DNA from 3 places in the Arthrobacter sp. SLBN-100 genome. Region 3 is predicted to be linked to each of the others. Evidence: predicted binding sites of a transcription regulator. Region 3 holds the regulator's gene; each other region holds the start of a gene.
The links. Region 3 encodes LexA, which represses DNA repair genes until DNA is damaged. Its sites were predicted from a motif close to TCGAACANNTGTTCGA; they were not measured.

Region 1 (4,833 bases), 4.0 Mb from region 3:
CTTCCAGGGGTCCTCGTTTTTGACGATCGCGGTCAGATGGAAGGCGCGCAGCTCGCCGTAGGCTTTGACGACCTCATCGATGCTCGCGGCCTCGTCTGCGTCGAACACGCCGGGATTCCCTGGCACCCCGCTGATGGTGAACGTGCCCGCATGCGAGGCATGAAGGTTAGGGTTCACCGGCCCTGTGCCCCAGGCGTAGAAGTCAGCGTCAGCGAGCAGCCGGTCCTCCCAGACGAGGTGCCAGGCCTGGCAGCAGTAGGCGAGCTTGTGCAGCTGCATCGTTGGAATTTCCCCGGTACGGGAGAGGATGGCGGCCGCCAGATCGAAGATGGTAGCGGTGGGCCTTTCACGTGGCTGGCCCAGCCCCGGCACAGGGTTCCTCCCCTCCTGCCATTGCGCCCAGGTCTTTCCGACAACGACAACAGTGTCCGGCAGTTTTGCACCCACCCGCGGTCTTCAGGTCCCGCAGGCAGAGTCGGCTGAAGTCCTTGTCCTGCTCGTGGGCCGGGTAGTCGTACTGCCAGTCGGTGCCGTTCCAGATCTGGCCGTGGCTGAGCAGTGCCCACTGATCCAGGCCGCGGCGCTGGACCCGGACGCAGAACGAGGAGATGTTCCGGGTGTCGAGGTCGGTCCCGGTCGGGGTGAGGGTGTATTCGGTGGCGATTGAGGGCAAGTCCATGGCCCTCATGTGTGCGGAGACAGCAGCCGATCTCTTCGCGTGGAGCGCCGACGGCCGGTCTGCGCATGTTCTCTTATGACCGCACCAGCTCTGGAGGACCTTTGATCTACCCCATCGTCACCGTGGTCGTGGGCGCGAGCATGGTGGTCCTCTCAGGCATCTCCCTGTTCCGATGCATCCGCGACGGCGGCATCTTCATCAACCAGCTGCGGTTCCTGGCGTCCGGCGTCCTGCTGATCCTGCACTTCCCGCTGACCCATCTTCTGGACGGCATCATCCTGCCGTGGCTCGAAAAGATCGGCGCCGTTGAGGGTAATGTGCAGGCGTCCTACTGGATCTCGGCGGCCCTCATCGTCGCCGTCCAGCTGATCATCCTGCCCACGGGCCGAGAGCTGTACGCGAGCTACATGGCTGACAGAATCACCCGCCGGCCAGGAGTCTGACCCACAGGGTTGGCCGTCAACGGCCTCAATTGTCCACGAAGTGGTAATAGAGGTAGACGGCTCCGTATCCGATGGCCCCCAGGAATGCTCCGATGATCCAGTACGTTGCGTCGTTCGCTTCCAACGCATTGACGGTAGCGCACCAGGCGTCGGTCCGCGGAGGGGAGAAGAAACCGCTGAAGCAAGACGATTTGGCCTGTGCCACTAGTAGGGCGACGAGTCCGGTCCCGAGGGTTCCGATGCAGAAAGCGAAAACGGCAGCTGCTGGCACGTGGGATTTGTCATGACGTGCGCCCTCGGCGGCCTCACGCTTAGCTTTCTCTTCGCTTGAACGACGCTCTGACTCGTCCATCCCGGCAGTATGAACCTCCGGTTGAAGGTTAGGCAAGGGGGTACTGCTACCCGGGGTGAATCGCGGGGGTGAAAAGCGTGCCGATGAGGGTAATCGGCCAGCCCGCACACATATTCTCAGTTGACCCGCAGCCGCGGCGGACGACTGCCCAGACCGCCGTCGGTTCTGACTGCCGGTGGTCTTTCGCTGCCTTGGTCCGCGCGTCCCATGAGGAACGTTCGGTCCTGACATCTTTTGAGGAAGTTCCATGAGTAATCCCGCCCGTCGACTGAGCGTCGCCGTCACCGCCGGAGCCATGTCCGCCGCCGTCTTGTCCAGTTTGATCGGCGGTTCGGCGGCCTATGCCGTGGCGCCTGCGACCTATCATGCCCCTATGGAGGTCTCCTCGTCGGGAACCTACACCGTCCGCTCCGGCGACACGTTGAGCGGTATCGCCGCCAGGCACGGCGTGAGCCTCGCTGCGGTCTTTTCGGCCAACAACATGAACATGGGCACGATCATCTACCCCGGCCAGAAGATCCAGGTCGGCCCGGACACCACAACACCGGCTGCCAAGCCCGCTGCGGTGCCGACCCCGGCAGCGCCGGCCAGTAGCCACACCGTCAGGTCCGGAGACACGCTCAGCGCCATTGCGAGTAAGTACGGCGTCAGCCTCAGCTCGGTTCTTGCGGCCAACAACCTGCAGCTGCGTTCGATCATCTACCCGGGCCAGACGATCAAGCTGGCCACCTCTGCGGCACCCGTTGTGTCTCAGCCCGCCCCAGCCCCAGCACAGTCCCCGTCGGCTCCTTCTGCCGCAGCCACTTACACCGTCAAGTCCGGTGACACGCTCAGCGCGATCGCAGCACGGCAGGGCGTCAGCCTCGACAATATCCTCGCGGCCAATAACCTGCAGATGCGCTCGGTCATCTACCCCCGCCAGGCAATCAAGCTTGCGGCTCCGCCGGCGCCCCCCGCCCAACCGGCACCCCCGGCGCCTGCACCGATTGCCCCGGCGGTCACCAGCATCACCCCGGCTACCGCCGCAACGTACGATGTCAAGGCTGGCGACACCATGTCCAGGATCGCCAGCGCACACGGCGTCAGCCTGTCCTCGGTGCTGTCCGCCAACGGCGTGACGCTCAACACGGTCATCTACCGGGGTCAGAGTATCAAGCTCGGAACCGGCACGCCCTCCGCTCCAGCGCAGGCGCCTGCACCCGCAGCGGCTCCCGCGGCAAGCCCATCCTCGGCGGAGCTGAAGACCATGCTCGCCGACACCGCTCGGCACATGGGCGTCGATCCGTCCCTGGCCCTGGCATTCGCCATGCAGGAGTCAGGCTTCCGCCAGAACGTCACCTCCTCAGCGGGCGCGATCGGCCCATGCAGGTCATGCCCACATCAGGGGAGTGGGCATCCCAGCTTGTCGGCCGGCAGCTTGACCTGCGCAACGCCCAGGACAACATCACCGCCGGCGTCGCCATTATCGCGGCCCTGGTAAAGACCAGCCCGACCAAGGAGATTGCTATTGCCTCCTATTACCAGGGCCAGTACTCGGTGATGAACCGGGGCATGTACGAAGACACCAAGGACTACGTCGCCTCCGTCCTCAAGCACCAGATCAGTTTCCAGTAGGGACCTGCTGACCAGGCCCGCACCGCAGCGCGCGGTGCGGGCCTCGTCGTATCCGGCCGATGCGGGACCATGCTGACCAGCATTCCTGCATGCATGCATGAAAGTTCACTGGCTGCGGCGGTCCTGCTGCCCATCTTCGGCGCCGGGGAGAGGGACTTCAGCCTCCGCACACATGTGGAGGTATGACATCAACTCTGGGCGCGGACCAGCCATTTCCCGGTTTCATCATGGACGACCTCGAAGGTGGTGAGGTCACTGTCGGAGTTCCTGCCGAGGCGGGCCTGAAGCTGCCACACCTCGGCGTCGATGCGCAGGGATTCACCACGCCCCATTCGCAGGTCGGTCTCCCACCACGATCTGCGCTCGAACCAGCGGACCGGCTCAGCGCCCACCAGCCAAGTCTGGCCCTCCAGCTCAAACGAGACCGGAACACCCTCCGGACCCAGACTGACGCTGACTTCCTTCATCCCGCCCCCGGAACGGGCCTCATCGAGGCCCGGCCGACCCGGCGTTCACTTCGCCAGGCTCGCACCCCGGAGGAACACGTCGCGCGGCCCGTCATTATGCCCCTGGCAGGCACTCCTGCCCTGACGCAGGCACCTGACGTTGAACCCAGCTTCACCATTCCGGGCGCCACACCAATTGCCAGTGCTACTGGGCTGGATGCGGAGAGCCTGGCGCTGGCCGCGGACCTCGAGGCCGCCCTGAATTATGCCTTGAACGAGGAGTCGGCCGCCTGCGCCCACCCGGACGCTGACAGCCTCGCACTGGCCGCTGAGCTGGAAGCCGCACTGAACGAGGCACTGGCTGAGGACCCAGCGGTCGGGCCGGAGAACCTGTCCGACGGACACCTGCGGCTCTTGCACGCAGAGGCGTTGGTCAACGATGAGCCCGTGGACCATCTTCCCGAGTTGCCGCCCCTGCCGACTGCGGGAACCCAATACGTTGCCATGCTGGAATCCTACGGGGCCTTCCCTCCCCTCCTTCCGGCAGGCCGGGACTTCCGGCCGGTCCTGGTACTGTCGGTGCTCCTCGGCTACCTGGGAGCGGACCGCTTCTACGAACGGAAGTACGTGTCCGGGGTTCTGAAGTTGGCCACCATCGGAGGGTTCGGTATCTGGTGGTTCGCGGACATCATCTCGATCCTCACCGGTCGCGCGCGGGGCAGGAACGGCCAACCCTACCGAGGCGGGAAGAAGGAACGCGTCATCGCCTGGTCCCTGACCGCGGCCCTGTTCGCTGGACTGATCCCGGCCGGAGGAATCGCCGCCACTCCAGCTGTCACAGCGGCAACGACCGCTATCGACGAGGCCCTCAACCCGAAGCCCGTACCGGTTCCGACCTGGGCCACCCTCGCCGAGGTTTCAGGCACCGCTGAGCCGGCCGTTCTGGACATCACCGGCGACCGCCTGCGGCTGACCTACAACTTCCCGGGTGGGGTCTACGCCTACCTGCAAAAGGAAGGCAGCACCACAGCCCCGGCCGAGACACTGATCCTCAATGAACGCCCATCCCAAGGTCAGACCGAGATTGCTGTCGCCCCGGGCCGCTACCAGCTCATCGTGAGGGCCGACGGGACCGGCTGGACCCTCAAGGCAGAGGAGCGGGGCTTGCACGGCTGATTTTTGTCAGAACCATCGTGCTGCGATGTCGTGCCTCGTGGCTACTCGAGTCCGTCGCTCTATCGCCGCCGGCGAGCACGGTGCGTCGATATTAAATCAATATCACTGTCAATAGAGGGACTC
Region 2 (4,833 bases), 1.8 Mb from region 3:
TTCACCCTGGGGCTCGCCGTTGTGCTGGATGGTCAGGTCCGACTCCAGGGCGTGCACATCCTGGTGGCCGAACGCCGGGGAGTACAGCTCGATGGTCTCCGGGTCCGCGTGGTGCAGGCTCTTGGTGGGGTGCCGCAGGATGCTGCTCCGGTAGGGCGGGTAGTCCAGCCGGGGCTGGGTCTCGGCCGGGGCGCCGTCCTTGAGGGCCCGCACGTAGGCGTCACCGAGGGCGTTGATCTCTGCACTGAGATCGGCCTGGGTTTCGATGGCACGGTCCAGGGGCAGGTGCGCTGCGTGGGGTTCGGCGGGAGGCACGAGCTCCTCGGATTCGAGCGCTTGTGCGGTGTGGTCTGAAGGCACAGCCGGCTCCTTTCGGTTTTGGTCGATTCTTGGTGATGTCAAGGTTCAGGGGCGGTGGAGCGAGTCGTACTGGACGGCGTGGCGTACCGGTGCGTTGGGTGCGCCGTAGCCGTCATAGTTGCCGCGGCGTTCCACCATTTCAAAGAACACACTGCCCAAGGTGGCGGTGTAGAAATGGAGGAATTCCCCGCTGGCGTCCCGGTCGTACAGGAGGTTCAGCTCCTGGAGGGTGGCCAGGAACCCCGGTTCCAGGTCGAAGCCGGCGTCCAGGTCCTCGTAGTAGTTGGCGGGAATCTGCAGGAACTCAAGGCCGCGGTCCCGGGCGGACCGCGCTGTGGACACGAGGTCGTCCACGGCGAACGCGATGTGTTCCTGGTAGGTTTTGCGGGCCTGCTGGGCCGGCGCCTGCTGCACGGGGGCGAGGTTCAGGACCAGCCGCACGGCGCCGTCGGACGTCTGCATGACCTGCGAGCGGACCAGGCCGCTGGGGCTCGGAACTTCCGCGAACGGCTGCGGTTCCAGTGCCATCGCGCTGGTGTAGAAGAGGACGGCTTCGTCGAAGTGCTGCCAGGGCTGGGCCAGGTTCACGTGGTCGATGACCGCGTTCTGTCCTTTGCCGCCGTGTTCCAGCCCCTCGCCGAACTCGTGGGGCTCGCCGAATTCGTGCGTCCAGGCGGCGGTGCCGTCCGGGCTGCCCTGGCACAGGAAGATCTCGGTGGAGTCCGGGGCGGAGATGCCCTGGAAGACCTCCTCGTCGGCCTGGACCTTGCGGGCCACCACCGGCGCCTTGAGCTGCTGGGCCCGGGCGGAGGCAATCACGGGAGAATCGACGTCGAACCCCAGTGCGGCGATGGCCGGCTCGGCGTGGGTCGCGGCCTGTTCGTTGATGATCACGCGTGCCTGGCCCATGGTCCAGAGCTGGACGTCCTTGGTGCGGTGGCGGCCTTCGAAGGCGAAGCCGAGCTGGCCCAGGAGCTTTTCAAGCTGCGCCGTATCGTCCGCCTTGACCTCGGCAAAGTTGAAGCCCGCCGGTTCGCTCACCTTGGGCAGCGTGGCCAGTTCCATGGGATAACGACGGCGGAGCCCGGCACCCGCGCCTGCGGCACCTTCGGCGGAGTCGTCTGCGAGCCACTTGGCGCTCTGTTCCTCCAGCCAGATCAGCGAGCGCATGGCGTCCACGGCGGTGCGTTCGACGTCGGACTGCCGGAAGACGTCATTGAAGACTTCCAGGGAGACCGGGCCGGTGTAGCCGGCGCGGACCACGTGGCCCATGAACTTGGCGAGCTCGAACTGGCCTTCGCCGGGGAACACCCGGTAGTGCCGGCTCCAGGACAGGACGTCCATGGAGAGCTTGGGGGCGTCAGCCACCTGGACGAAAAAGATCTTGTCCGCGTTGATCTTTTCGATCGGCGCGGTGTCCCAGTCGCGGGACAGGATGTGGAAGGAGTCCAGGCAGGTGCCGAAGTTGGGGTGGTCCACCATCTCCACCAGGCGGTAGGCGTGCTCGTAGTCGTTGACGTACTTGCCCCAGGCGAGGGCCTCGTACGCCACTTTGACGCCGTGGTCCCCGGCCAGTTCCGCGAGTTCGGAGAGCTGCGAGGCGCGGAGGTCATCGTCGTCGATGGTTGCGGTGGCGACGTTCGAGCAGACCAGGATGGTGTCCATGCCCAGGCGGGACATCAGCTTGAACTTCGCCTCGGCGCGCCGGAGATTGGCCTTCAGCAGGTCCGGTGTGACGCCGTCGAAGTCCCGGAAGGGCTGATAGAGGTCCAATCCCAGGCCGAGGTCGGCGGCCATGCTGCGCACGCCCTCCGGGCTTAGGGGTGATGTGACCAGGTCCTGCTCAAAAATCTCGATCCCGTCAAACCCGGCGATGGCGCAGGCCTGCATCTTTTCCTTCAGGGTGCCGGACAGGCAGACGGTGGCAATTCCGGTGCGCATCAGGCGGCCACCTCTTCGGCGGCCACAAGCTCGAGGAAGTGGCTGCGCATGCGGTCCGGGTCAGGGTCGAGGCCGGTGAAGATGCGGAAGGCGTCGGCGGCCTGGCCTACTGCCATCCGGCCGCCGTCCAGCACCTCGCAGCCCTTGGCCCGGGCGCCCCGGACCAGTTCGGTGTCGATGGGGCGGTAGACGATGTCCGCCACCCAATGCCGGGACTCCACAAGTTCCAGGTCCAGTGGCACGCCGGGGTGGGCGGCCATGCCTATAGGCGTGCAGTGCACCAGGCCGTCGGCGAGGGGCATCAGTTGCGGCAGCTCCGCCGTCGTCCGCGCCATGACGGTGCTGTCCGGGAAGAAGCCGGCCAGCTCCCCTGCCCTCGCGGCGGCACGTGCGGGATCCACGTCCACCAGGTCCAGCGCCTTCACGCCGGCGGTGAGCAGGGCGTACGCCACGGCGGAACCGGCGCCGCCGGCACCCAACTGCACCACGCGGTCCAGCTTCGCGCCGGGAAGGCCGGATGCCAAAGCGGCGGCAAAGCCCGAGAAGTCAGTGTTGTGGCCAATGAGGCGGCCGTCCTCGATCACCACGGTGTTGACTGCGCCGAGCCGGAGGGCATCCGGGGACACCTCATCAAGGTGCTGCAGGACCAGCTGTTTGCAGGGGTGGGTGATGTTCAGGCCGTTGAAACCGAGGCTGCGGGCGCTGTGGAGCAGCTGGCCGACGGACTCGCCGGGAAGGCCCAGCTCCAGAAGGTCGATGGGACGGTACAGGTAGCGCAGGCCCTGCACGTCCCCTTCGCGTTCGTGCATGGGCGGGGTGAGTGACGGCATTACGCCGTCGCCGACCAGTCCCACAAGGTAGGACTCAGTTCGATTGCTCATCCGTGCAGCTCCTTTGATACGGCACCGGGCAGGTGGCGCAGCCTGTGGCGTGCACGGCCGGACCGGTGTTAGGGATTACAGTACAACAGTTGTTCACTTGTTGCACGCTTGTTCTAGATACGAACATTTGCTGAAGGTGGCCCTGGCGCTAGGGCCCCCTTCGCGAGCGGGAGTCCGCTACCGCTGCGGCAGCCTGGCCGACAGTTCGGCCGCAGCCTCCTGCAGCAGCGGCACATGGGCAACCAACGCCTCGACGCTCAGGCGGAAGACGGGGACGGCCGTAGCCAGGGAGGCGAAAGCGTGGCCCTGGGAATTGAAGACGGGAACAGCAACAGCGCGCATGCCGAGTTCATTCTCCTCATCCATCAGGGCGTAGCCGCGGCTGCGGACCTGGTCGATCTCCGCCCGGAAGGCGTCCCGGTCCGTAATGGAAAACCCTGTCAGGGGCTCGAGCTCCAGCTCCTCCACCAGGCGCTGGCGCTCGGCGTCCTCGGCGAAGGCCACCAGCGCCTTGCCCACCGAGGTGGTGTGGAGCGCCCCGAGATGCCCGGGGTCGCTGGTCACGCGGAACGTCTGCGGCCCATCCACCTTGTTGACGGTGAGGTGGTGATGGCCGTCCCGGACGCTGAGGATAGTGGCCTCCCCGGTCTGCTCCGTGACGCGGCGCAGCACGGGCAGGGCCGCTCCGGCAAAACCGTGATGGCTTGAGACTCGCTGGCCCAGTTGGAAAATCCGCAGCCCCAGGTGGTAGCGGCGGCCGTCGGGCTCGTAGTCAACAAAACCGTCCCGGGTCAGCGAACCCAGCAGGCGGTAGGTGGTACTGAACGGCAGCTGCGCCCTCCGCGAGATCTCCGCAGCATTGGCGCCGCGCGGCTCCTCCCCCAGGAGGACCAGGAGGCCCAGGGCCTTGCCCACCATGTCCGTGCGGTCCGCGGACCGCCCTGCCTTAGGCGGGTTTTCGTCAGCGGCAACATCATCGGGCGCTGTGGCTTGGTTCACACTCATACCTCGATGTTGCCACATTGTGAGAGCCATTGCTACTGGGTGATTATTTTATTGACAAGTGACTGCCCTCACAGCCATCATTGCTGTATCGCACAAGTAGCTCCCACCATGTGGCTGCTGTCCGCGTTCTCCCGCCCCTGCAGGCGTGCCGCCCGAAAGGCAACACCTGGGCCGTGCCGGCGGAAGCCCCGATCCATCCGCGACAAAGTCGTCACATCAAAGGAACTCCATGAGCCAGATACTTCCGTCCGCCGAGCCAGGCATCGCTGCCCCGGCCGGGACGCCGAAGAAGGCAGCCCTCGCCAGCTTCCTGGGCAGCGCCGTCGAATACTACGACTTCTTCATTTTCGGTTCCGCCGCCGCCCTGATCTTCCCCAAGGTCTTCTTCCCGGATGCTGACGCGAACGCGGCCATCATGTCCTTCGCCACCTTCGGCTTCGCCTACGTGGCCCGTCCCGTCGGCGCCGTCATTTTGGGCCACTTTGGCGACAGGGTGGGACGGCGGAAGGTCCTGATGTTCACCCTTCTCCTGATGGGTGCCTCGACCTTCCTGATCGGCTGCCTCCCCGATTTCAACACCGTCGGCTGGTGGGCCCCCGCCCTGCTGGTCCTCGCCCGCCTGTGCCAGGGCCTCTCCGCTGCCGGA
Region 3 (4,833 bases):
CAGATTCAGCGCTGAGTCCGTAACCGTCGGCCCGTTCACCCGCAACGTATTCGGTGTCCGTACCGCTGGCCAGCAGGGGGTACATGGAGTACGTGGGCGGAAAGCCCAGCGCGGTGCGGCCGAGGCCGCCGAAAGCCTGGAGAATCTGCTGGAGTACCTCGTTGGAGCCGTTGGCCGCCCAGACGTTCGACGCATCGAGCCCGTGCCCCAGGTACTCCGCCAGGGCCTTGCGCAGCTCAGTGAATTCCCGGTCCGGATACCGGTTGAGACCTGCCGCAGCCTCTGTCACGGCCGCACTGATGGCGGCGCGGACGTCTGCGGGCACACCATGGGTGTTCTCGTTGACGTTGAGGAGGATGGGGACATCCAGCTGGGGCGCGCCGTACGGGGTAAGCCCACGAAGGTTGCTGCGGAGGGGAAGCCTGTTCAGGCGATCTAGCTGGTCATTCACCTGAACAGTTTAGTGCCCGTGCCTGAGACCGGAAAATGTGACGGTCTCCTGTTCGCGCTCAGCGTGCAGCAACGATGCGATCCGCTGGCGTGCTTTGCGGGGCGCCTTCCCGGCCGCCGTCCCAACGCAGCTCCGAAAGCGGGCTGATCTATTGCCGGCTGGTGGGTGCCTGGTGCTGACGCAGGGCACCGCCGGTGCTAGGACGTGGGCACGTACAGCTGCTGCCCCGGGAAGACCGCGCCGGCACTGAGGTTGTTAAGCTGCACGATGTCCGCCACAACGTCACGGGCATCGCGCTCAGGGGCAACGGTACCGGCAATGGCCCACAGCGACTGGCCCGATTGCACGGTGACGGTGACCGTGGGGGTTATGGAAAGGTCCGCCGTGGAATCTGCGGCCTTTGCCGGCGAGTTGAAGAAGCCGGCCAGGGAGAGCAGCAAAGCCGCCAACAGGACCAGGGGGATGCCGATCAGGACTATCTTCCCGCGTCTGGTCAGGCGCAGCGGCGGCAGGGGTGCCGGACGCTCCGGCTGCCGGCCGGCGGGCGGCGACATGAGTTGATGCACTGAAAGAAGCTGCGGACGTGAACCCTGTGAAGCAGATGTAGCTGACATGAACTGAGCCCTCCTGGACCTGAACGTGCTGCCCGATGTTCCCCCCGGTGGCCGCCGACTGACCCGGACCTTTGTTCGGGTTTTCGAATAACCCGAACCGGAGTAGAACAAATGTTCGAACTTTGCTTTCTCTGTTTTAGCACCTATCAACGAATAATGTCGAGACTCGCTAGAACAAATGTTTGAAAATGCAGTGTGGCTGGCCTAGCTTTGAAGACAAGAACAACCACCTCTGAAGTTGATCAGCAGGGTCTGACAATTACGGCGGCAACCCCAGGTCCGGGCCGAAAAGCCAGGGCAAACTGAAAGGCATTGGCGAATATGGCAGCAGCAGCCGCCGGGGGAAGGGCAACCTCCCAACCGAAGAAGACCGCCAAGGGCCTGACGCCGCGGCAGAAAAAAATCCTCGAAACCATCCAGCGCTCCGTCAATGACAACGGCTATCCCCCGTCCATGCGGGAAATCGGCGACACCGTGGGCCTGGCAAGCCTGTCCAGCGTTACCCACCAGCTGTCGCAGCTGGAAAAGCTCGGCTACCTTCGCCGCGACCCGAAACGGCCCCGCGCCATGGAGGTGCTGATGCCTCTCACCTTGGACGGTGGTTCAACCAGGCCGGCAACGGAGCCCTCTGCCCTTCCGCCGGGCAGCATCGGCACGGTGACCGAACTTCCCACCGCCATGGACACTGCCATGGTTCCCCTCGTGGGCCGCATCGCTGCCGGTGGTCCCATCCTGGCCGACCAAGTGGTGGAGGATGTCCTGCCGCTTCCCCGCCAACTGGTCGGCCAGGGGGAACTGTTTATGCTCAAGGTGGCCGGTGATTCCATGGTGGACGCGGCGATCTGCGACGGCGACTGGGTGGTGGTGCGCCGCCAGGCCGACGCCGCCAACGGGGATATCGTCGCGGCGCTGCTGGACGACGAAGCCACCGTCAAAACCTTCCGCCAGCGTGACGGCCACACCTGGCTGCTCCCGCAGAACACCCAGTACGAACCCATCCTGGGCGACCACGCCACCATCATGGGCAAGGTTGTGTCGGTGCTCCGCTCGCTCTAAGGAGCGGCGCCAGCCATTTGTCGGCGACGTCAGCCGTGTGCCGGCAGCGCGAAGGCGTCCCCGGGCAGCCTCAGGCGTTCTCCTGCGCCAGCCGCTGCAGCGCCGCGATGGCTGTCTTCCGGTCTGTCGTTGGCCAGAAGGGCGGCAGCGCCCCGCGAAGGAACCCGGCGTACCGTTCGGTGGCGAGCCTGGAGTCCAGTACCGCCACCACGCCTTTGTCACCCGTCGAGCGAATAAGCCGTCCGGCTCCCTGGGCCAGGCGGATCGCGGCATGGGTGGCCGAAACGGACATAAAGCCGTTACCGCCCGCCTGCGCTACTGCACGGGAACGGGCAGTCATCAGCGGATCGTCCGGCCGCGGGAACGGAATCCGGTCAATGACCACCAGCCGGCAGGACCCGCCGGGAACATCCACACCCTGCCACAGGGACATGGTGCCGAACAGGCAGGTATCGGGTTCATCCGCAAACTGCTTCACCAGGGCCGTCATGGTGGAGTCGCCCTGGCAGAGAATGGTGATCCCCAGCTTTGGCCGCAGCGCATCGGCCGCTTCCTCCGCGGCGCGTCGGGAAGAAAACAGGCACAGCGCGCCGCCGTTGGATGCCCGGATCAAGGCTTCGAGCTCGGCCAGTGACTCCGGGGACGCTCCACGGCCGGGTTTGGGCAGGTGGCCGGCCACGTAGAGGATGCCCTGCTTGGGGTAGTCGAACGGTGACCCCACATCAACGCCGGTCCAGCTGGGTGCGCCCTCTCCGACGAGGCCCAGGCCTCCCGCGGCGGGCTCGAAGGCGGAGCCGATGGCCAGGGTTGCAGAGGTCAACACCACCGTATGGCCGGCGAACAGGCCCTCACGCAGCCGCCCGGCCACGGACAGCGGGGCAACGTTGATGAGCGCGGGCGCTGTCTCGTCCGGCTGGGAATATCCCTGCTGCGGGTCAAAGGAACTGGCGCGGGAGAACCACACTACTTCCCTGTTCTCACGGGCCGCCAGGAGCCGTTCGCAAAGTTCCAGGATGACCATCAGCCGGGAGCGGGCTAGCTGCCGCCCGCCGTCGGCAGTTGTACTGCTGTCCCCCTTGGAATCAGACAGGGCCGCCCGGCAGGCCTCACGCAACTGGTCCACGCAGTCCAGCTGCTCATCATTCAGGCCGTTCGGCAGCAGCCCGTTGGGGACACCCGCCAGGGCAACCTCCAGGTTGGCGGCAGCGGCGTTGAGCGCATCCACGGTGATGGCGGTGTGCTTGCGGGCACCGGCAGCAGCTGCATGCACCATGGCCACCGAGAGCTGTCCGGAAACAGCACCGGTCACCCTGTCCTGGAGCTCGTGGGCCTCATCAACCACCACCACGTCGTACTCCGGCAGCACCGCCAGGCCTTCAAAAGCGCTGACGGCGAGCATTGCATGGTTGGTGACCACAACATCGGCCTCGGCGGCGTTCTGGCGGGCCAGCTCGCTGAAGCATTCTGCCGCCATGGGGCACTTCTGCGCCCCCAGGCATTCCATTGACGTGACGGAGACTTGCCGCCAGGCGCGGTCCGTAACGCCGGGCAGGAGCTCGTCCCGGTCCCCGGTGGTGGTCTTCTCCGCCCACTCCCGCAGGCGGACCACTTCCTTGCCGAGCTGGGAGGCCGGACCGCCTGCCGCCGCCGCAAAGTGCGGCACGCTGGTGTCCTCCCCCAGGGAAAACAGCTGGCCCTCGGCGGGTTCCTCGGAGGGAAAACCGCCTTCGAGTTTATGCAGGCACACGTAATTCGACCGGCCTTTGACCAGCGCCACTTTGACGGGCCGGTCCAGGGCGGGAGTGATGGTTTTCAGGAGCCGGGGAAGATCCCTGCCCACGATCTGGGTCTGCAGGGCAAGCGTTGCGGTGGACACCAGGGCCGGCTTGTTGCTCTCCAGGGCATGGGCTATCAGGGGTATGAGGTACGCCAATGACTTTCCGGTACCCGTGCCTGCCTGGACGAGCAGGTGGTCCCCGGTTTCGATGGCCCGCGCCACCTGCCTGGCCATCTCGTGCTGGCCGTCCCGGCTTTGCCCGCCCATGCCCGCAACGGCCCGGTCGAGCAGTTCGATGACGAACTGCTCGCCGGCCGCCCCTGTGACTTCGCCAGCCACGAGGTCAGTCATGGGTGACGAATGATTCCAGTTCAGCCGCGAGGCCTTCCCGGACTTTGACAACTGCCCGGGTACCGGCTTCGTCATGGTCAACGCTGATGATCTCGGCATCCGATTCGTGCAGCTTGCTGACCAGGTCCCCACGGTCGTACGGAATGAGCAGCTCGAGCTTGACGGACGGACGCGGGATGGCCTCGCTGATGGCCTGCAGCAGCTCGGGAATGCCTTCCCCGGTGCGCGCCGAGACCACAACGTGCCGCGGTTCGCGCTGCTTCAGCCGTTCCACCACAAAGGGATCGGCGGCGTCGGCCTTGTTGAGCACGATGATCTCCGGAACCTTGCGGGCGTCCACTTCGCTGAAGACCTTGCGGACTGCGGCGATCTGGCCCTCAGGGTCCGGGTGTGAAACGTCCACCACGTGCAGGATCAGGTCGGAGTCCGCCACCTCCTCGAGCGTGGAGCGGAAGGCCTCCACCAGCTGCGTGGGCAACGACCGGACAAAACCGACGGTATCCGCCAGCGTGTAGCCGAGTCCGTCAGCAGTTTCTGCCTTCCGGACTGTGGGATCCAGCGTGGCGAACAGTGCGTTCTCCACC

Region 1: a site for LexA is predicted at 1,577-1,592, ahead of FBY31_RS03055 (LysM peptidoglycan-binding domain-containing protein). Genes of this name have one in related genera too.
Region 2: a site for LexA is predicted at 3,283-3,298, ahead of FBY31_RS13170 (shikimate dehydrogenase). Genes of this name have one in related genera too.

What each region holds. Positions count from the first base shown of each region.
Region 1 covers NZ_VFMY01000001.1:656,259-661,091, forward strand. Annotated here, with positions in the region: gene FBY31_RS03035 (Panacea domain-containing protein) at 1-279, opposite strand, end outside; gene FBY31_RS03040 (hypothetical protein) at 347-679, opposite strand; gene FBY31_RS03045 (hypothetical protein) at 781-1,122, shown strand; gene FBY31_RS03050 (hypothetical protein) at 1,148-1,393, opposite strand; gene FBY31_RS03055 (LysM peptidoglycan-binding domain-containing protein) at 1,722-2,954, shown strand; gene FBY31_RS23210 (hypothetical protein) at 2,846-3,088, shown strand; gene FBY31_RS23655 (TM2 domain-containing protein) at 3,271-4,710, shown strand.
Region 2 covers NZ_VFMY01000001.1:2,840,801-2,845,633, forward strand. Annotated here, with positions in the region: gene pcaH (protocatechuate 3,4-dioxygenase subunit beta) at 1-360, opposite strand, end outside; gene FBY31_RS13165 (bifunctional sugar phosphate isomerase/epimerase/4-hydroxyphenylpyruvate dioxygenase family protein) at 406-2,301, opposite strand; gene FBY31_RS13170 (shikimate dehydrogenase) at 2,301-3,182, opposite strand; gene FBY31_RS13175 (IclR family transcriptional regulator) at 3,360-4,187, opposite strand; gene FBY31_RS13180 (MFS transporter) at 4,417-4,833, shown strand, end outside.
Region 3 covers NZ_VFMY01000001.1:4,609,927-4,614,759, reverse strand. Annotated here, with positions in the region: gene FBY31_RS21210 (histidinol-phosphate transaminase) at 1-451, opposite strand, end outside; gene FBY31_RS21205 (LysM peptidoglycan-binding domain-containing protein) at 649-1,005, opposite strand; gene lexA (transcriptional repressor LexA) at 1,387-2,121, shown strand; gene FBY31_RS21195 (ATP-dependent DNA helicase) at 2,192-4,249, opposite strand; gene hflX (GTPase HflX) at 4,242-4,833, opposite strand, start outside.